One region of the Halalkalibacterium halodurans genome, then DNA from elsewhere that is predicted to be linked to it. Evidence: a T-box and tRNA genes for the amino acid it is inferred to sense, from the RefSeq annotation. Region 1 holds a T-box; the other holds one or more tRNA genes.

What was found. The T-box of region 1 lies ahead of tyrS (tyrosine--tRNA ligase). A T-box ahead of a tRNA ligase gene usually reads a tRNA of that ligase, here a tRNA-Tyr.
Region 2: it has a tRNA-Tyr gene. The T-box ahead of tyrS (tyrosine--tRNA ligase) is inferred to sense a tRNA for this amino acid. The anticodon was not compared.

Annotation. Positions count from the first base shown of each region.
Region 1 covers NZ_CP040441.1:3,357,596-3,368,187, forward strand. Annotated here, with positions in the region: gene FED51_RS16370 (dicarboxylate/amino acid:cation symporter) at 1-685, opposite strand, end outside; gene tyrS (tyrosine--tRNA ligase) at 869-2,107, opposite strand; T-box leader at 2,169-2,387, opposite strand; gene FED51_RS16380 (transglycosylase domain-containing protein) at 2,535-5,435, shown strand; gene FED51_RS16385 (ISL3-like element IS651 family transposase) at 5,614-6,831, shown strand; gene FED51_RS16390 (LacI family DNA-binding transcriptional regulator) at 7,188-8,264, opposite strand; gene FED51_RS16395 (family 16 glycosylhydrolase) at 8,381-9,172, opposite strand; gene FED51_RS21770 (LPXTG cell wall anchor domain-containing protein) at 9,567-9,866, opposite strand; partial or broken gene bglS (beta-glucanase) at 9,849-10,592, opposite strand, start outside.
Region 2 covers NZ_CP040441.1:1,025,643-1,036,234, forward strand. Annotated here, with positions in the region: gene FED51_RS05000 (nucleotidyltransferase-like protein) at 1-640, shown strand, start outside; rRNA gene FED51_RS05005 (16S ribosomal RNA) at 889-2,439, shown strand; rRNA gene FED51_RS05010 (23S ribosomal RNA) at 3,036-5,974, shown strand; rRNA gene rrf (5S ribosomal RNA) at 6,383-6,498, shown strand; tRNA gene FED51_RS05020 (tRNA-Asn) at 6,508-6,582, shown strand; tRNA gene FED51_RS05025 (tRNA-Ser) at 6,584-6,677, shown strand; tRNA gene FED51_RS05030 (tRNA-Glu) at 6,691-6,762, shown strand; tRNA gene FED51_RS05035 (tRNA-Val) at 6,797-6,872, shown strand; tRNA gene FED51_RS05040 (tRNA-Met) at 7,049-7,125, shown strand; tRNA gene FED51_RS05045 (tRNA-Asp) at 7,130-7,206, shown strand; tRNA gene FED51_RS05050 (tRNA-Phe) at 7,217-7,292, shown strand; tRNA gene FED51_RS05055 (tRNA-Thr) at 7,298-7,373, shown strand; tRNA gene FED51_RS05060 (tRNA-Tyr) at 7,428-7,512, shown strand; tRNA gene FED51_RS05065 (tRNA-Trp) at 7,524-7,597, shown strand; tRNA gene FED51_RS05070 (tRNA-His) at 7,616-7,691, shown strand; tRNA gene FED51_RS05075 (tRNA-Gln) at 7,705-7,779, shown strand; tRNA gene FED51_RS05080 (tRNA-Gly) at 7,784-7,858, shown strand; tRNA gene FED51_RS05085 (tRNA-Cys) at 7,866-7,936, shown strand; tRNA gene FED51_RS05090 (tRNA-Leu) at 7,963-8,051, shown strand; tRNA gene FED51_RS05095 (tRNA-Arg) at 8,067-8,143, shown strand; gene FED51_RS05100 (ISL3-like element IS651 family transposase) at 8,367-9,584, shown strand; gene FED51_RS05105 (PHP domain-containing protein) at 9,648-10,403, opposite strand; gene FED51_RS05110 (energy-coupling factor transporter transmembrane component T family protein) at 10,400-10,592, opposite strand, start outside.

The sequences.
Region 1 (10,592 bases):
TTGTTTTCAACAGAGCGAATGGATTTCGGCCAATATAGGAACCAGCCGCGACATATTGAATCGTAATCCAGACCCAATGAGTGAGAATCGCGACCACTAACACGACGCCAAATACTTGCAATGTGGCAAAGACGGTTCCTTCTGCCGCAATCCCTGCAAAAATACCAGCGATGTAAAAAGGCAATAACGGAATGATCGCTTTCACAATGATTAACTCAACAACTGCTTTTCCTTCATCAAAAAAACGGATCAAGGTATCGCTTTTCAACATCGTCATACTTATACCGAAAGCAAATGCTAAAACTAATGCAGTCACTACACCCATGATCGGTGCAATTTCAAAATCAATAAAACTTGCCAGACTAGCCCCTTCCTCTGGAACGCCTCCATCTTTTGCGACATACGGCATGACAAATGAGGCCACAAAGAATGCTAACGTGCCCGCTAGTAGTGTAGATACATAAGCTGTTCCTACCGTAAGACCAACCATCTTCCCTGAACCATTTCCTAACTTCGTCACCCCTGAAGCAATAAAAAACAAAATAATGAGCGGGATCATAAAGCGAATAAACTGACCGAGAATCACCTCAACGGTTAAAAAGATCCGTGTGATCCAATCAACTCCTAGGAGACCGACGATAATTCCGACAATGATTCCTGCAAGTAACTTGAGAATAAGCTTCATGCTCCATTCCCTCCTCTATTGATTAAGCGAAAAACGTTTCTCTTCCCCTGTCCCTTACCATAGCGTAAGCTTTTCTGCCTCTCTCCATGAAAGGCTTTTCTATTTCTATATTTTCCACTTACCAAAAACATTCATATTGTTCTGACATCGGTAGAAGAAGGGAAGCAAATGTCCCCTTTCTTTTTACCGAACAAGCTTTTTAAATTTCCGTTTGCCCACTTGTACGATGAGGCCATCCTCTATTTCCACTTGTAACTGGACGTCTTCGACTTTTTCACCGTTAAGCTTCACTCCGCCATTTTGCACCATTCGCCGTGCTTCACCTTTTGATGGCAATAAATCGAGGGTCACAAGCAAGTCCACAATCCAAACAGGGGATTCGCCATCCCACTTCACTTCTGGAATGTCCGTTGGCAAATCTCGCTTTTGGAAGACCGTTTTAAAGTAATTTACGGCTTCTTCAGCTTCCTTTTCGCCATGATACATTCGAACAAGCGTAGCGCCAAGCTTCATTTTCGCATCGCGTGGATGGACACTTCCATCTTCTAGGCCTTTTGCGATCGCTTTTACTTCATCCATTGATAAATCGGTCGCTAACTCATAGTATTTCACCATGAGCTCATCTGGAATCGACATGGCCTTTCCAAAAATTTCATTTGGCGCCTCATCAATACCAATGTAATTGTTTAAGGATTTAGACATTTTTCGTTCTCCATCCAATCCTTCGATTAACGGCATCGTGATCGCAACTTGCTTATCGTTTCCATAAGCTTCTTGAAGCATGCGCCCCATCAACAGGTTGAACTTTTGATCCGTTCCGCCTATTTCAATATCCGACTCTAACGCTACCGAGTCATACCCTTGCATGAGCGGGTAGAAAAACTCATGGATGGAAATAGGCTGACCTGACTTGTATCGCTTTTCAAAGTCATCCCGTTCAAGCATCCGAGCGACGGTCATTTGACTCGCAAGCTTAATGACATCTTCAAAGTTAAGCGCGCTTAACCATTTTGAATTATAATGTAACGTTGCTTTTTCCATATCTAAAATTTTTCCGTACTGCTCCACATACGTCCGAGCATTCGCTTTCACTTGCTCATCGGTTAACTGCTTTCTCGTCTCAGATTTACCAGATGGATCCCCAATTCGCCCGGTAAAATCCCCGATCAACATTTGCACCTCATGGCCAAGATCTTGGAATTGTCGCAGCTTATGAAGGACAACCGTATGACCGATATGAACATCAGGGGCTGACGGGTCCATCCCTAGCTTTACTTTTAACGGCTTACCTGTCCGAACCGACTTTTCAATTTTTTCTCGTAAAGCTTCTTCAGGGACAATTTCCACTACCCCACGCTTTAGAATTTCAAGCTGTCGCTCCACCTCTTGGGTTTGCTCTGGCGTTAACGCTTTTTCCTCCACGGTACATTCCTCCTGTATTGAATGTTAGATCGTTTATAAAAAAATAAAAAACCCCTCCCACATAAGGGACGAGCTTACTCGCGGTACCACCCTTTTTGGAGAAATAGTAGCATTTCTCCCAACTCCAACATGATAACGGCATGCCCCGTTTCTTCACCAAAATAGCAAAGAAAAAGCTCCAAGCTGTACTTCACGAGTCGCCTTTGTACTGATTTGCACCAACCACCAGCTCTCTTTTTACAGGGAGACGTTCGCTACTGTCACTCTTCAACGCTCAATATTGATTCCATTCGTTTTTATCATACTGCCTCATAAAAGTCAAGAATCGCCTTTAGACAAGCTTTACGAAATCATATCGACATTCGACAGTTTGTGCTATAATGACTCATGATATTATCCCTTCTTCGTTCACAAAAGGAGGCTGAACATGAAGAACGCCCTTTCGCAAATCCGTTCTCGCATTCAATCGATTATTACCATATTGCGAGAGAAGAAGATCTTTCGAGGGATTGGCGTAACCTATTTAGTTGCTTGGAACTTAACCCTTGTCTTTCTCGTTGGCGCCCTTGTCCTTTTCGTGTTTATCGGAAGTGCAGGCGCTGGCTATTTTGCTTCTCTCGTCCGGGATGAGCCTCTCCGCTCGGCAGATGAGATGAGGCAGGATATTTTTGATTATGAAGAAACGAGTCAAGTGTTCTTTGCAAACAATGTCTATCTCGGGGAACTTCCCGCAGAAGTAGAACGCCATTACGTTGCCCTCGACGACATCTCAGAACATCTCATACACGCGATTATCGCCACCGAGGATGAATACTTCTACGAGCATGATGGCATCGTTCCAAAAGCCATCCTACGCGCAACCTATCAAGAATTTGCTGGCTCTTCTGTCCAAACGGGAGGAAGCACGCTTACTCAACAGTTGATCAAAAACCAAATTCTAACGAGTGACGTTTCTTTTGACCGAAAAGCGACTGAAATTCTTCTCGCCATGCGCCTTGAACATTTTCTCGAAAAAGAAGAAATTCTTGAAGCTTACTTAAATGTTGTACCATTTGGACGGAACGCCTCAGGCAGGCAGGTCGCAGGTGCTCAAGCAGCGGCAAAAGGCATTTTCGGCGTTGACGCCAAAGATTTAAACTTGCCGCAAGCTGCTTTTATTGCTGGTCTTCCGCAAAGCCCATTCGGCTATACACCGTTTACGAGCACAGGGGAAGTAAAGGAAGATCTAGAGCCTGGACTTAGACGGATGAAAACCGTTTTAAACCGTCTTTACATCAATGGATACATTACGGAAAGTGAGCTAGAGGAAGCGCTAGACTATGACATACGTGAAAACTTAACAAACCGTAAAAAATCGCCTATTGAAAAGTATCCATACTTAACCTATGAAGTGATGAAACGTGGAGAAGAAATCCTCTACAACTTAAAATTAAAAGAGCTTGACGTTGATTTAGATGAGTTAGAGGAAGAAGAACGGCAATCACTTTTAAACAATCTTAGAGAAGAAGCGAAACATGAATTACGCCATAATGGCTACCGCATTCATACGACCATTGACAAAAACATTTATGAAGCGATGAATAATGCAGTCAAGGACGACTCCCTTTTCGGACCAACGATTGCAGGGGAACAAGAACAAGTCGGTGCTCTCTTACTGGAAAATTCGACAGGGGCGATCAAAGGGTTCGTTGCTGGTCGCGATGAAGGAAGTGCAGAAGACCAATACAACCACGCGACGCAAGCGTATCGTCCAAACGGATCAACGATGAAGCCGCTTTTAGCTTACGGTCCAGCGATGGAGATTGGTGCCGCTCAACCAGGTTTCGTCATTCCTGATACACCTGCAACGTATCCAGGCACTTCAACACCTATTAACAACTTTGATCGTACGCATATGGGACTCATCTCTGTTCGTGAATCGCTTGCCCGCTCTCGTAACGTTCCTGCCGTGCGTGCCTTTTTACAGGTGCCACATGAACAATCACGGGAAACGATGCGTAAGCTTGGTTTTCAGCTAAACGACGGAGAACCGTACCCTGCAGCAGCGTTAGGAGCAACCGATCACAACGTCACAGTAGAGCAAAACACGAACGCATTTGCTACGTTTGCAAACGGTGGTCAATACGTCGAATCCTATATGATCGAAAAAATTGAAACAGCAGACGGAACCGTAATTTATGAGCATAAATCAAAGTCAGTTGACGTGTTCACCCCACAGACATCGTACTTAATGATCGATATGATGCGCGACGTGCTCCGCGGTGTCGGAACAGCGAATTCTTTACCAGGACGACTGAAATTTTCTGCCGATTGGGCAGGAAAAACAGGAACATCAAGTGAGGTTAAGGATTCTTGGTTCGTTGGACTAAATCCGAACGTCACCTTGGGCGTATGGATCGGTTATGATACACCGAAAACGATTCAAAGCCCATGGAATGGCTTACGCTACGGGCCGCGTACGCAACAAATTTGGGCGCGAATTGCCAATGCTGCTTATGATGAAAATCCTGAGCTGATGGCACCGAATCAGTCGTTCGAAATGCCTGAAGGAATCGTCCGTCGATCCGTTTGTAGCATCACAGGAACCGCACCATCAAAAGCGTGTGAGCAAGCAGGGCTTGTGACATCCGATTTGTTCAACGCAAAGTTCTTGCCGAAATCTGGAGATGATGGTTTAGAATCTGCTCGTTACGTCACGATTAATGGAAAAAACTATTTAGCTCTTGATTCTACGCCACAAGAGTTCACAGAAGCTGGGCTACGGCTATCATCAGGGGCTTGGAACATGGACAACATAGGTCAATATTTGCCAGATAACCTAAAAGGATTAATTCCTGACAAAAAAGCACCGAATAACGGAAAAACGCCTGGTCCTGTCTCAAATATCCGCTTAAACGGCACGACGCTTCAATGGGATAAACATACAGCAGGTGACATTGTCGGGTATCGAATCTATCGAGTGAATGGTGGCTCGACAGAACGGGTTGGCTCTGTTAAAGGAAACGAAACGACATCTTATAACGTCAGCAACGGTAACCATTCTTATTATGTAACAGCCGTTGATTCGGTTGGTCGTGAATCTAGCCGCTCCTCAGCCGTTCAAGGAAAAACTGCGAGCGTCTCATCAAAGAGTAGCCAGACATCCTCAGATGAAAAGAAAGAGGAGAAGAAAAAAGAAGAGAAGAAGGAAGAAAAGAATGAGGAAAAGAAAGACGATAAGAAGAAGCAGGAGAACGAGCAAAACAACAAACGCGAAGACGATAAACCAGATGACGACGGAGGATCCGACGATGGGGATGATGATTCTTCTTCTGACGATGACCGTTAGGAATACGATAGGGACCCTTAATTAATATGATACCTATAGATAGGACACTTGAAAAAGGGCTCTACAATAAATGTTGGGGTTTTTGCACAAAAGAGGGCAAAAAAAATGCACGCAGGCTCCTTTATCCATTATCCTTGAATTGTTGAGAAACAAAGAAAGGATAGGAGCTGCGTGTACGATGAATTTTACCATGGATTTGCCCGGATTAAAAGGTGTGAAGGTCACAAAGATGGAGGAACGAGAGGGCTTTATCGCGCTCCATGTAGAAATGCCGCGAACGCCTCATCGTTGCCCATCCTGCGGGGAGAGAACCGAGAGAATCCATGATTACCGCATCCAAAAAGTTCAACATCTCAAGCTCTTTGAACGGTGGGTGTATCTATTCTATCGAAAGCGCCGGTACGCGTGCAGATGCGGGAAGCGGTTTGCGGAGAAAGCCTGTTTTGTAGAGCGATATCAGCGTCAGACAGTGGAATGGAATCAAGCGTTTCGCTTACGGCTCATTCAAGGGAAGAACTTTACGGACACAGCGAATCAATTCCAAACGTCCGTGACAACTGCCATGCGCCGGTTTGATCAATTGGCGGCCCCCCTCGTGAAGAAGGTGGATCACCTTCCTCCTCGGATTGCGATTGATGATTACAAAGGGGATACGAATGCGGGGAAATATCAAGTGATCATTGCGGATGCAGATACACGGAAGCCACTGGATATCTTACCGGATCGTAAAGCCGATACGCTTAAACGATATCTTCAAGAGAAAGGTCATCATCTGAAAACAGTCGTGATGGATCTTAGTTATACCTTCAAGTCGGCTGTTCAAAAGGCCTTAGGCCACCCGCTCATCATTGGGGATCCGTTCCATTTCTGTCGTTACATCTACTGGGCTCTGGAAGGGGTTCGCCGCCGAGTGCAAAAAGCGTTCCATCCGTATCATCGAAAACGATGTAAACGGATCAAACATCTGTTTCAGAAAGAGAGAGAAGGACTGGATGATAAGCAAAAGAAGAAGGTGGAGCGGTACTTAGAGCTATCCCCTGATTTAAGGGAAGCGTATGAGCTAAAAGAACATTTTCGTCAGTGGTATCAAGAAGCGAAGATGCAAGGAAGGGAAGGACGAATGAGCGAGGTGAAGCAAGGGCTCTACGCCTTTTACCGAAGAGTGGAGGCGAGCCGGTTAAAGGAGTTCCACCGAGCCATTCAGACGCTGAAGAACTGGCAGACCGAGATCTTGAATAGCCTCGCGTTTGGCTTAAACAATGGTTTTATTGAAGGACTGAATAATCAAACGAAGGTGATTAAGAGAAATGCCTTTGGTTTTCGGCGTTATGATCGCTTGCGAAACCGTATTCTCTTGCATCATCAATTCAAACATCAAACATTCGGGGTAGGATAAGAGGGGCTCGCCCTCCTATGCCACCCCAACATTTGACTAAGAACCTGAAAAAGAGTGTTCATCTATAGGTATTTTTATACACTTACATTTAGAGGGGCATGGGTAGAAGATCATTTTCAACGCGGTCTCTTAGGCGTAAACCTAACCTTTAGAATGCATTTTCCCCTTTTTCCTAGAGCCTGTGACAAAGTTAAAAATCAACCTTTTTCAGACTCTTTTTCTCCATAGGATGCTTTTTACGGTTTTGCTAGAATCATCTGTCTGTTATAAAACGCTCACTCACTTCTAAAAGACATATCTCCTTTACAAGAGGCCGCTTTATCCAATAATCTATTTCACGATTATCATCTCTATCTTCAAAACTTGCCTTGAATCCTTTTGCACGACCCTCTATTGATTAAAGTCGCATTTATTTTTTCTACAATACCAAGCTGTTCTTTTTCTTCAATCGATTTAATGAGAAGTGTTGTTGCTCTCTTTGCTATGTCTGCAAATGAAATATCTATCGTTGTCAAAGGAGGCGATAAATATGAGGCAAAAAACGAATTATCAAAACCTACAATCGAAATGTCCTCTGGAATGTTCAATCCTAGCTCTGTCATTGCTTTGTAAGCTCCAATAGCCATTGTGTCGTTACTGACAAAAATGGCCGTGGGCTTATTTGATCCATTGAGTATAGACTTTATCCCTTCGTACCCGCTATCTTCAGTGAAATCTCCTTGAAAAATATGGTCTTCACTAAGCTTTAATCCATGATAACTTAATGTCTCTTTAAATCCATCTAGTCTTTCTTTAGCAGATACTTTATTTAGATTCCCTGTTATAATCCCAATTTTTTTATGTCCGAGTTCAACTAAATGATTGACTGCTTTCGCACTACCCTCATAGTTATCTGGATTAATATAAATAGCATTATGTTCTTTACTATATACTTCGCTTGTATCAATCATGGCAATCTTATATCCTTGTTTAATGAGCTTAAAAATAAACTCATTTTCATCTTCTTGTGTTCCAACAAAAATGGCACCTTCAATCATTTTTTGATTGAAAATACTCTCGACCTTCTTTAAGTCCTCTTTCGAATAAACAATCGATATGATGACATAATAATCTAATTTGTTGGCTTGATCACTTACTGCATTAATAACCGGAGCAAAAAAGGGGTTGTTGTAGATTAATGTATCGTCAGTCGTTTTGAGATGATGTGTGCCATCGTTCTTCACATCTAATACAACGATGGCAATCATTTTATTTTTTGCACCTGCTAGCTTTCTTGCTGAAGCATTAGGCGCATAATTATATTTTTCAATTGCTTTCCATACTTTCTCTCTAGTTGCTTGAGGGATATCTGGATAATTATTTATGACTCGAGTGATTGTGCTTCTAGAAACGCCAATAAGCTTTGCAAGATCCTCGCTTCGCATAATGATCATACACCCTATCCTTAATCGTTTTTTTTATTATAGCAAAAGGCTGTTTCAAAAGGACAATTGCCTTCTGGACAGCCTTCACAAAAAATCTTTCGTTAGTTGTCATTTATTCCCTGTCATTATTCATTTTTAAACCAAAATTCTCTTAAGTTAGCGGCCCCAGCACGAGATACGATATATATATCATGAACGCCTTGAGCTGTTGCATCTAACGCAGGAGTCCCACTCCATTGATAATTCTCCCAACCAGCTGTCGAGCCATAATTGACCGTGCCAATCAGTCGACCATTAGGACTACCTAGTCTAATGTCAAAGCTTCCACTTTGTGTTGAAGCATAGCTTACAGCAAATGCATTATACCCTGTCGATAAATTGACGTTATCAAACTTTATCCAACTACCAGGGTAAAAGCTTCCCACCCCACAATGCCATGAGGTTACTCCACTTGCACCACTATACTCGCATGCATGCAACTGGAAATCAGAAGCTATCGTACCCCCGTTGTTCGGTGTATAGCGCACCCATTCATAGGAGGCAATAGCATTTTGTCCCCAATATGCTCCTGCCCATTCATCAATACCATACGTATTCCAAATGTTCATCAGCATTTTACTTGGATTTCTAGGGATATTTTCTGTTGCTGTTGCAACCAACTCTCCATTGACATACCAGTTAATGTAATGTTCTTGCCAATCAAACGCATACGTATTAAAACTATTTGCAACATCAAAGCCTAAATCATAAAGGATTTCATTTCCCCCTCTACCATTCGTGTAGTAATTAAATTGAACCTTAGTCGTGTCATTACCTAAGAATTCAATATCAATTTCATCCCAAGGTGCTCCATTATGAGAGGGACCTGTGTATGTGAAGAAAGAAGAAATAACCCCCGATACATTTGATAGCTTCATCGATACTTCATACAACCATAACCGTAAAAATGGTTCGTTGAATATTCAGCACACTCATAGTTATACGGTGCTGCGTAGGAATGATTTGGACGAATAGACAGCTCCATTTCACCACCACTAAAATTAACCCTATTCCGACTCCAATGACATCCAAAAAAGGGATCATTATTTCTCCAACCATCCGAAATCTGCCAGTTTCGCTCATCATGACTTTGAAACGAATGATAAAGTGGACTTTCTGTTACTGGGTTATGTGCAAACGTCACAGCTTTAAATGACACCAGTATTAAAAAGATCAAGACAAAGACACTGATCGTTTTGTAAATTTTAATTGTGATCACTCCCACAAAAAATGTATTTTACGATAATCAGTAATTTCTTAATACTTGAAAGCCTACTTTTCTGTTACTCTAGCCCTTAAGTAAACCATTACTCCTATTGCAAAAGCTAGAAGTCCAAATAGTAAATAATGATACATTGAGGTCGCCGTATTAGGTAATCTTTCACCTCCAGATTCCTTTAAGTCGTTTACGTTTTCTTTCGTTTCGTCGTTCTCATCTATTTCGATTTTCTCGATAGGCTCTTCAATTGGTTTTTCGATTGGTTCTTCAATTGGTTCTTCTGTCGGCTCTTCAATTGGTGGTTCTGGTGTTACTGGTGGATCTGATAATTCTGAAAGTGGTGTATACCTCACCCAATCATAGTATGAATATACAGGCGTATTATCGCCATCGAATACACCTGTCCATCCATCTACTCCCACGCCCGGCCATAAATTCATCATGATCTTCTGCGGGGTCTGTGGAATGTTTTCTGTCGCTGTATGAACCGCTTCTCCATTAACATACCAGGTAATGGAATCCTCTCTCCATTCAAAGGCATACGTATTAAATGACTCTGATGCATCAAACCCTAAATCATAGTAAAATTCATTTCCTCCTACTCCATTTGTAAAGTAATTAAATTGTATTCTCGTCGTGTCCTTTCCTAAGAACTCAATATCAATTTCATCCCAAGGATCTCCATCCCAATCCCATTCCCCTGTGTAGGTAAAAAAGGATGACACGGTCCCTTCTACCTTCGCAGGCTTCATACTCACTTCAAAGAGTCCATAATGATAGAAATCATTGGTACGAAGCTCTCCTGCTTTATAGGGAGGTGCTTGTTCATCATTTTCTAGCACTTGTTCGTCTTCTTTGTCAATAGTAAGTCTCATTAGACCGTCAGACAACGTCACCTGTTCTGGATACCATGTTGCATTGAACATCTGGCCATTTGTCCAGACGCCTGCTTTAGACCAACGTTCGTCATCAAAAGCATCAAACGACTCATAAAACGCTGTTCCCATTGGCCTCTCTTCTTCAGCTTTTACCCCTTGATGACTAAACCCAACAACAAATACTCCAAACAACAAAGAAAA
Region 2 (10,592 bases), 2.0 Mb from region 1:
TGTGGAATGGCTTGTCCATGGAAAAACAGTATTTGACCGAAATGAATTTCTCCATTCATTTAAACAAAGAATGGAGACATTTCCTATAGAAGAAAGATCAAAAAAACTTGTCCTTCACTATGCTAAGCTGTTAAGACGTTTTGAAGAGGGCAAGGTGTTATATCAGGAAGGTCATTACTTAGATGCTTACAATTTTATGATGCACGCCTTACATCATCTAGCCAGACTATCCGTAACAGAACATGGTTTTTATCCTGAAGTGACGGTATGGGAGCAAGTTCGTCAGATTGAACCTGAGACGTACAAGCTTCTTCATGAGTTAATTGTCGGTGAAGATTCGGTGGAAAAACGGGTGGAGCTCTTGTTAATTGCTTTGGAATTTGCGATCTCAGAAAAGACAGAGGTCGGTTCTTATGAATTATTAAAATTAATTGAAGAACAATCAGAGCCGATCATGATTCAAAGTTTATTAAATGATCCACGAGTGGAAGATTACCGCATCGATCTTGAACTGCTCGTCAATCATTTAGTCAACAAAAAATTAGTAACCGTCTCATTAAAACAATCAAAGGTAGCGGGGATTTATCATCGTCAATACTCAGTTAAAAGAAATGTGGAAAAAAAATTGACATCAATTTAGTAGTGTGATATATTATTAGACGTCGCAACGAGATGGAGTATTTATGGATCAGGAAAGCGAAAAAAGTTGTTGACATTGTTTGAAGTTAAGTGTTATTATTTGAAGGTCGCTGTTAAACGACTACAGTTCTTTGAAAACTGAACAAAAGCCAAGCGAAATAAAGAGATACAAGGTATCTCGTCAATTTACTTCATTATATGAAGTGTCGCAGGAAACAACATCCTGTGAAACATGAGCTTTATCAAACTTTTATGGAGAGTTTGATCCTGGCTCAGGACGAACGCTGGCGGCGTGCCTAATACATGCAAGTCGAGCGGACCAAAGGGAGCTTGCTCCTGGAGGTTAGCGGCGAACGGGTGAGTAACACGTGGGCAACCTGCCTGTAAGACTGGGATAACATCGAGAAATCGGTGCTAATACCGGATAATAAAAAGAACTGCATGGTTCTTTTTTGAAAGATGGTTTCGGCTATCACTTACAGATGGGCCCGCGGCGCATTAGCTAGTTGGTGGGGTAACGGCTCACCAAGGCGACGATGCGTAGCCGACCTGAGAGGGTGATCGGCCACACTGGGACTGAGACACGGCCCAGACTCCTACGGGAGGCAGCAGTAGGGAATCTTCCGCAATGGACGAAAGTCTGACGGAGCAACGCCGCGTGAGTGATGAAGGTTTTCGGATCGTAAAACTCTGTTGTTAGGGAAGAACAAGTGCCGTTCGAAAGGGCGGCACCTTGACGGTACCTAACGAGAAAGCCACGGCTAACTACGTGCCAGCAGCCGCGGTAATACGTAGGTGGCAAGCGTTGTCCGGAATTATTGGGCGTAAAGCGCGCGCAGGCGGTCTCTTAAGTCTGATGTGAAAGCCCCCGGCTCAACCGGGGAGGGTCATTGGAAACTGGGAGACTTGAGTACAGAAGAGGAGAGTGGAATTCCACGTGTAGCGGTGAAATGCGTAGAGATGTGGAGGAACACCAGTGGCGAAGGCGACTCTCTGGTCTGTAACTGACGCTGAGGCGCGAAAGCGTGGGGAGCAAACAGGATTAGATACCCTGGTAGTCCACGCCGTAAACGATGAGTGCTAGGTGTTAGGGGTTTCGATGCCCTTAGTGCCGAAGTTAACACATTAAGCACTCCGCCTGGGGAGTACGACCGCAAGGTTGAAACTCAAAGGAATTGACGGGGGCCCGCACAAGCAGTGGAGCATGTGGTTTAATTCGAAGCAACGCGAAGAACCTTACCAGGTCTTGACATCCTTTGACCACCCTAGAGATAGGGCTTTCCCCTTCGGGGGACAAAGTGACAGGTGGTGCATGGTTGTCGTCAGCTCGTGTCGTGAGATGTTGGGTTAAGTCCCGCAACGAGCGCAACCCTTGACCTTAGTTGCCAGCATTCAGTTGGGCACTCTAAGGTGACTGCCGGTGACAAACCGGAGGAAGGTGGGGATGACGTCAAATCATCATGCCCCTTATGACCTGGGCTACACACGTGCTACAATGGATGGTACAAAGGGTTGCGAAGCCGCGAGGTGAAGCCAATCCCAGAAAGCCATTCTCAGTTCGGATTGCAGGCTGCAACTCGCCTGCATGAAGCCGGAATTGCTAGTAATCGCGGATCAGCATGCCGCGGTGAATACGTTCCCGGGCCTTGTACACACCGCCCGTCACACCACGAGAGTTTGTAACACCCGAAGTCGGTGGGGTAACCTTTTTGGAGCCAGCCGCCTAAGGTGGGACAGATGATTGGGGTGAAGTCGTAACAAGGTAGCCGTATCGGAAGGTGCGGCTGGATCACCTCCTTTCTACGGAGTTTTTAACTCTAGTCGACCATTCGCAGATTCATCTGCGGAAGGACGCTTCGGACTTTTGTTCAGTTTTGAGAGAACTCAAAACTCTCAATTAAAATGCTTTTGCTCCTGCGATTACTCGTCGCAAGGCAGCATGAAGCGCAGACTGGCAAGTGTTGCATGATGTGATTGAAATCAGTAGCCTTGTTCAGTTTTGAAGGAATTGTTCCTTCAAAACAACTGATGAAATTTGACAACACGTCAAAATGGTTCTTTGAAAACTAGATAATGATAAATTGTAAGTGAAGATGAGCGCGATGCTCATTGGAAGCTTATATGACGCAAATCGAGTTCACCGGGTATTTAACCTACATCCTGTAGGGAGAATACTCACGAACGAGACGTCAAGAATTCCATGACGCTTTTGATGAATAACAAAGAGTCTCAAGTAGATCGAGGAAGCAAGGGTTTGAGGAATGGAGCGTATAGGAAAAGGAACCACGCTAAGGGCGTGACATCGTGTCACAACGCCTGGTACCTACATCCTGTAGGCAACATGACCGAAAATCCCGAAGCTGACAAAGAGATACGAAGAGAATCTGACGTTATTTGGTTAAGTTAGAAAGGGCGCACGGTGGATGCCTTGGCACTAGGAGCCGAAGAAGGACGCGACGAACGGCGAAACGCCTCGGGGAGCTGTAAGTAAGCTTTGATCCGGGGATATCCGAATGGGGGAACCCACCATCCGTAATGGGATGGTACCCATACCTGAATCTATAGGGTATGAGGAGGCAGACCTGGGGAACTGAAACATCTAAGTACCCAGAGGAAGAGAAAGCAAATGCGATTTCCTGAGTAGCGGCGAGCGAAACGGGAACAGCCCAAACCAAGAGGCTTGCCTCTTGGGGTTGTAGGACACTCTATACGGAGTCAGAAAGAAACGAAGTAGGTGAAGCGACCTGGAAAGGTCCGTCACAGAAGGTAACAACCCTGTAGCCGAAACTTCGTTTCCTCCAGAGTGGATCCTGAGTACGGCGGGACACGTGAAACCCCGTCGGAAGCTGGGAGGACCATCTCCCAAGGCTAAATACTCCCTAGTGACCGATAGTGAACCAGTACCGTGAGGGAAAGGTGAAAAGCACCCCGGAAGGGGAGTGAAAAAGATCCTGAAACCGTGTGCCTACAACTAGTTGGAGCCCATTAACGGGTGACAGCGTGCCTTTTGTAGAATGAACCGGCGAGTTACGATGTCGTGCAAGGTTAAGCTGAAAAAGCGGAGCCGCAGCGAAAGCGAGTCTGAATAGGGCGAAATAGTACGCCGTCGTAGACCCGAAACCGTGTGATCTACCCATGTCCAGGGTGAAGTTCAGGTAACACTGAATGGAGGCCCGAACCCACGCATGTTGAAAAATGCGGGGATGAGGTGTGGGTAGGGGTGAAATGCCAATCGAACTCGGAAATAGCTGGTTCTCCCCGAAATAGCTTTAGGGCTAGCCTCGAGGGAAGAGTCTTGGAGGTAGAGCACTGATTGGACTAGGGGTCCCCACCGGATTACCGAATTCAGTCAAACTCCGAATGCCAATGACTTATCCTCGGGAGTCAGACTGCGAGTGCTAAGATCCGTAGTCAAGAGGGAAACAGCCCAGACCATCAGCTAAGGTCCCAAAGTATACGTTAAGTGGAAAAGGATGTGGAGTTGCCCAGACAACCAGGATGTTGGCTTAGAAGCAGCCACCATTTAAAGAGTGCGTAATAGCTCACTGGTCGAGTGACTCTGCGCCGAAAATGTACCGGGGCTAAACGTATCACCGAAGCTATGGATTCGCACCGTTGGTGCGAGTGGTAGGGGAGCGTTCTACGTGCAGCGAAGTCAGACCGAGAGGACTGGTGGAGCGCGTAGAAGTGAGAATGCCGGTATGAGTAGCGAAAAGAGGGGTGAGAATCCCCTCCGTCGAAAGCCCAAGGTTTCCTGAGGAAGGCTCGTCCGCTCAGGGTTAGTCGGGACCTAAGCCGAGGCCGAAAGGCGTAGGCGATGGACAACAGGTGGAAATTCCTGTACCACCTCCTCACCGTTTGAGCAATGGGGGGACGCAGAAAGGTAGGGTAAGCGCGCTGATGGAGATGCGCGTCCAAGCAGTTAGGCTGGAAAGTAGGCAAATCCGCTTTCCGTGAAGGCTGAGCTGTGATGGCGAGGGAAATGATAGTACCGAAGTTCCTGATCCTACACTGCCAAGAAAAGCCTCTAGCGAGGTGAGAGGTGCCCGTACCGCAAACCGACACAGGTAGGCGAGAAGAGAATTCTAAGACGCTCGGGAGAACTCTCGTTAAGGAACTCGGCAAAATGACCCCGTAACTTCGGGAGAAGGGGTGCTCTGATAGGGTGCAAGCCCGAGAGAGCCGCAGTGAAAAGATCCAAGCGACTGTTTAGCAAAAACACAGGTCTCTGCGAAGCCGCAAGGCGAAGTATAGGGGCTGACACCTGCCCGGTGCTGGAAGGTTAAGAGGAGGGGTTATCCCTTCGGGAGAAGCTCTGAATTGAAGCCCCAGTAAACGGCGGCCGTAACTATAACGGTCCTAAGGTAGCGAAATTCCTTGTCGGGTAAGTTCCGACCCGCACGAATGGTGTAACGACTTGGATACTGTCTCAACGAGAGACCCGGTGAAATTATAGTACCTGTGAAGATGCAGGTTACCCGCGACAGGACGGAAAGACCCCATGGAGCTTTACTGTAGCTTGATATTGGATGTTGGTACCGTTTGTACAGGATAGGTAGGAGCCTTGGAAGCCGGAGCGCTAGCTTCGGTGGAGGCGCTGGTGGGATACTACCCTGACGGTATTGACATTCTAACCTCGAACCGTGATCCGGTTCAGGGACAGTGTCAGGTGGGCAGTTTGACTGGGGCGGTCGCCTCCTAAACAGTAACGGAGGCGCCCAAAGGTTCCCTCAGAATGGTTGGAAATCATTCGTAGAGTGCAAAGGCAAAAGGGAGCTTGACTGCGAGACCTACAAGTCGAGCAGGGACGAAAGTCGGGCTTAGTGATCCGGCGGTGCCGTATGGAAGGGCCGTCGCTCAACGGATAAAAGCTACCCTGGGGATAACAGGCTTATCTCCCCCAAGAGTTCACATCGACGGGGAGGTTTGGCACCTCGATGTCGGCTCATCGCATCCTGGGGCTGAAGTAGGTCCCAAGGGTTGGGCTGTTCGCCCATTAAAGCGGTACGCGAGCTGGGTTCAGAACGTCGTGAGACAGTTCGGTCCCTATCCGTCGCGGGCGTAGGAAATTTGAGAGGAGCTGTCCTTAGTACGAGAGGACCGGGATGGACACACCGCTGGTGTACCAGTTGTTCCGCCAGGAGCATCGCTGGGTAGCTACGTGTGGACGGGATAAGTGCTGAAAGCATCTAAGCATGAAGCCCCCCTCAAGATGAGATTTCCCATGGAGTAAATCCAGTAAGACCCCTTAGAGATGATGAGGTTGATAGGTCTGGTGTGGAAGCGTGGCGACACGTGAAGCTGACAGATACTAATCGGTCGAGGACTTATCCAAAAACAAATCAAAAGCAACGTCTCGAACTCGAGAAGCGTCCCATTATCTAGTTTTGAGAGAATCTTGTTCTCCAAAGAAGCTTCGATACAACATCGCACCATGCGACGTTAATCGGAAGCCGTGATCAAGAGATTATTCTCTTACGTCCAAAGAAAAGGGTTTCGAGAAACGAGCAGTTTTAGGAATCGAGCGACGACAGACCGGAGTGTACTCACGGTACGTGAGGATCTGGAGGAGTGAAGATGACACCAAAATGCGACGTTGATCGGAAGCCGTAACTATCTACAAAGAGGATCAAGAGATTTGCGGAAGCAAGCGAGTGACGAACTGAGCGTATATCAACATACGTGACAGGAAGGAACAAGCGTAGCTGACAAAAAAGCTCGCCGATCATCTGACGTAGAAAGGTTTGGTGGCGATAGCGAAGAGGTCACACCCGTTCCCATGCCGAACACGGTCGTTAAGCTCTTCAGCGCCGATGGTAGTTGGGGCCTTGCCCCTGCGAGAGTAGGACGCTGCCAAGCAACTAATGTTCCACAGTAGCTCAGTGGTAGAGCAATCGGCTGTTAACCGATCGGTCGTAGGTTCGAGTCCTACCTGTGGAGCCACGGAGAGCTGTCCGAGTTGGCCGAAGGAGCACGATTGGAAATCGTGTAGGCGGTGACAAACCGTCTCGAGGGTTCGAATCCCTCGCTCTCCGCCAGATAAATTACCGTGGCCCGTTGGTCAAGTGGTTAAGACACCGCCCTTTCACGGCGGTAACACGGGTTCGAATCCCGTACGGGTCATTCTTTCTTTAGGACTTTATGTCCTTTATGTATTGGAGGATTAGCTCAGCTGGGAGAGCACCTGCCTTACAAGCAGGGGGTCGGCAGTTCGATCCTGTCATCCTCCACCATTCACTCATTAAGAAAATTACTCATATACTTTATAACGACGCGGGGTGGAGCAATGAGCGAAACTTCTGCCGAGAAAGCAACGAGTAACCTCGACGCATGATGGCGTCTGTGAGAAAGCAAGAAGAGGAGAGGTCCTGCTTCTTAGAAAAAACATCATCCATATACTTTATAACGACGCGGGGTGGAGCAGTCTGGTAGCTCGTCGGGCTCATAACCCGAAGGTCGGCGGTTCAAATCCGTCCCCCGCAACCAATAAGGTCCGGTAGTTCAGTTGGTTAGAATGCCTGCCTGTCACGCAGGAGGTCGCGGGTTCGAGTCCCGTCCGGACCGCCATTATACATAAGGCTCGGTAGCTCAGTCGGTAGAGCAATGGACTGAAAATCCATGTGTCGGCGGTTCGATTCCGTCCCGAGCCACCATCTGTGCCGGTCTAGCTCAATTGGTAGAGCAACTGACTTGTAATCAGTAGGTTGGGGGTTCAAGTCCTCTGGCCGGCACCATTTTTCCATTGACGATATGATGATTTTTCGGTATCATAGATATTGTTCCTTAATGGAGGGGTAGCGAAGTGGCTAAACGCGGCGGACTGTAAATCCGCTCCCTCAGGGTTCGGCGGTTCGAATCCGTCCCCCTCCACCATTTATTTTCATAGGGGCATAGTTTAACGGTAGAACAGAGGTCTCCAAAACCTCCGGTGTGGGTTCGATTCCTACTGCCCCTGCCAATTTATCATTTCAGTGTGGCGACTGTGGCGAAGTGGTTAACGCACCGGATTGTGGCTCCGGCACTCGTGGGTTCGATTCCCATCAGTCGCCCCATTAGTTTTGATATTGGGCTATAGCCAAGCGGTAAGGCAACGGACTTTGACTCCGTGATGCGCTGGTTCGAATCCAGCTAGCCCAGCCAATAAGCGGAAGTAGTTCAGTGGTAGAACACCACCTTGCCAAGGTGGGGGTCGCGGGTTCGAATCCCGTCTTCCGCTCCAAAGCTTTGGCGGCATAGCCAAGTGGTAAGGCACGGGTCTGCAAAACCCTTATCCCCGGTTCGAATCCGGGTGCCGCCTTTTTTGATCTTTCCACGTAATTCCTTGCCGGGGTGGTGGAATTGGCAGACACACAGGACTTAAAATCCTGCGGTAGGTGACTACCGTGCCGGTTCGAGTCCGGCCCTCGGCACCATTTTAGACAAGCTTTGCGCCCGTAGCTCAATTGGATAGAGCGTTTGACTACGGATCAAAAGGTTAGGGGTTCGACTCCTCTCGGGCGCGCCATTTCTATATATACGTACATACAAAGAGCATTGGATGATCCAATGCTCTTTTTTGGGCTCTACAATAAATGTTGGGGTTTTTGCACAAAAGAGGGCAAAAAAAGGCTCTACAATAAATGTTGTGGTTTTTGCACAAAAGAGGGCAAAAAAAATGCACGCAGGCTCCTTTATCCATTATCCTTGAATTGCCTAGAAACAAAGAAAGGATAGGAGCTGCGTGTACGATGAATTTTACCATGGATTTGCCCGGATTAAAAGGTGTGAAGGTCACAAAGATGGAGGAACGAGAGGGCTTTATCGCGCTCCATGTAGAAATGCCGCGAACGCCTCATCGTTGCCCATCCTGCGGGGAGAGAACCGAGAGAATCCATGATTACCGCATCCAAAAAGTTCAACATCTCAAGCTCTTTGAACGGTGGGTGTATCTATTCTATCGAAAGCGCCGGTACGCGTGCAGATGCGGGAAGCGGTTTGCGGAGAAAGCCTGTTTTGTAGAGCGATATCAGCGTCAGACAGTGGAATGGAATCAAGCGTTTCGCTTACGGCTCATTCAAGGGAAGAACTTTACGGACACAGCGAATCAATTCCAAACGTCCGTGACAACTGCCATGCGCCGGTTTGATCAATTGGCGGCCCCCCTCGTGAAGAAGGTGGATCACCTTCCTCCTCGGATTGCGATTGATGATTACAAAGGGGATACGAATGCGGGGAAATATCAAGTGATCATTGCGGATGCAGATACACGGAAGCCACTGGATATCTTACCGGATCGTAAAGCCGATACGCTTAAACGATATCTTCAAGAGAAGGGTCATCATGTGAAAACAGTCGTGATGGATCTAAGTTATACCTTCAAGTCGGCTGTTCAAAAGGCCTTAGGCCACCCGCTCATCATTGGGGATCCGTTCCATTTCTGTCGTTACATCTACTGGGCTCTGGAAGAGGTTCGCCGCCGAGTGCAAAAAGCGTTCCATCCGTATCATCGAAAACGATGTAAACGGATCAAACATCTGTTTCAGAAAGAGAGAGAAGGACTGGATGATAAGCAAAAGAAGAAGGTGGAGCGGTACCTAGAGCTATCCCCTGATTTAAGGGAAGCGTATGAGCTAAAAGAACATTTTCGTCAGTGGTATCAAGAAGCGAAGATGCAAGGAAGGGAAGGACGAATGAGCGAGGTGAAACAAGGGCTCTACGCCTTTTACCGAAGAGTGGAGGCGAGCCCGTTAAAGGAGTTCCACCAAGCCATTCAGACGCTGAAGAACTGGCAGACCGAGATCTTGAATAGCTTCGCGTTTGGCTTAAACAATGGTTTTATTGAAGGACTGAATAATCAAACGAAGGTGATTAAGAGAAATGCCTTTGGTTTTCGGCGTTATGATCGCTTGCGAAACCGTATTCTCTTGCATCATCAATTCAAACATCAAACATTCGGGGTAGGATAAGAGGGGCTCGCCCTCCTATGCCACCCCAACATTTGACTAAGAACCCTTTTTTGTTATTATGGACTAAACCACGATTTGACTCTTCAAAAGCTTTTTAATGGCTGAGGCTGCTTTTACTTTATCATGAAGGCACGGCGAGATCGCGAGGCGATAGGCTCCTGTTCGGATCATTCGTTTTAAATCAGCTATGGATTGAACATCCATTGTTGATTCATTGTACGTGCATCCATATTGAAAATGATGGTGTGTATCACTACCAGCGACTACCGGTAGATGCAAATGATTTGCTAGTTGTGTAATCGCATCCTTCGTTTCAGCAATTCCATTGGCATGTAAGTCTTTCCCATTTAAATCCAATGCGTCCAGTCTTTCTAGCAAATCTTCACTCAAATGATGAAGAGGCGTGCTCTTTCGAAAAGCGTGAGCTCCTATTTTAAGCATGTTATAAAGATCCGCTACGTTTAAAAGTTGCCTGAAGGAAATAAAAGAATCTGCCGTTTTATGCTCTTTTAAATGGTGATGAAGCTGAAGAACCGATTCACGTGTCCCCACTAGTAAAATATGGCCTGTCTCTTGAATATCGACTTCTACTCCGGGAAAAACTTTTAATCCATTTACATCGTAATAGTGATCAACATACGGAAAATGTCGATCGAATTGTTCATAAATCTCGTCAAACCTTAATGTATTAAAATGCTCAGTTAAACAAATGGCGTCCAGTCCCGCCTTTTTTGCCTCTGATGCCATCTCTTTTACGAACGCTAAATCAAAAGGCGCTTTTTTGGATAGCTTCATATGCGTATGGAAATCAATTCTCATTTTATTACTCCTTTAAAAATAATAAAAACAACCAACGTATACAATATCGAAAAGGAGAGGAAGCAGTAGTCTCGCCAGCCGAAGTGTAAGTGCTTTAGCTTAATTTTTTTCACTTTTTGTGAGGACAATGCTTCTGAATACCCCTTTGTCTCTAGCGCTTCCACGGTCGTTCGTGCTCTTTTAGCACTA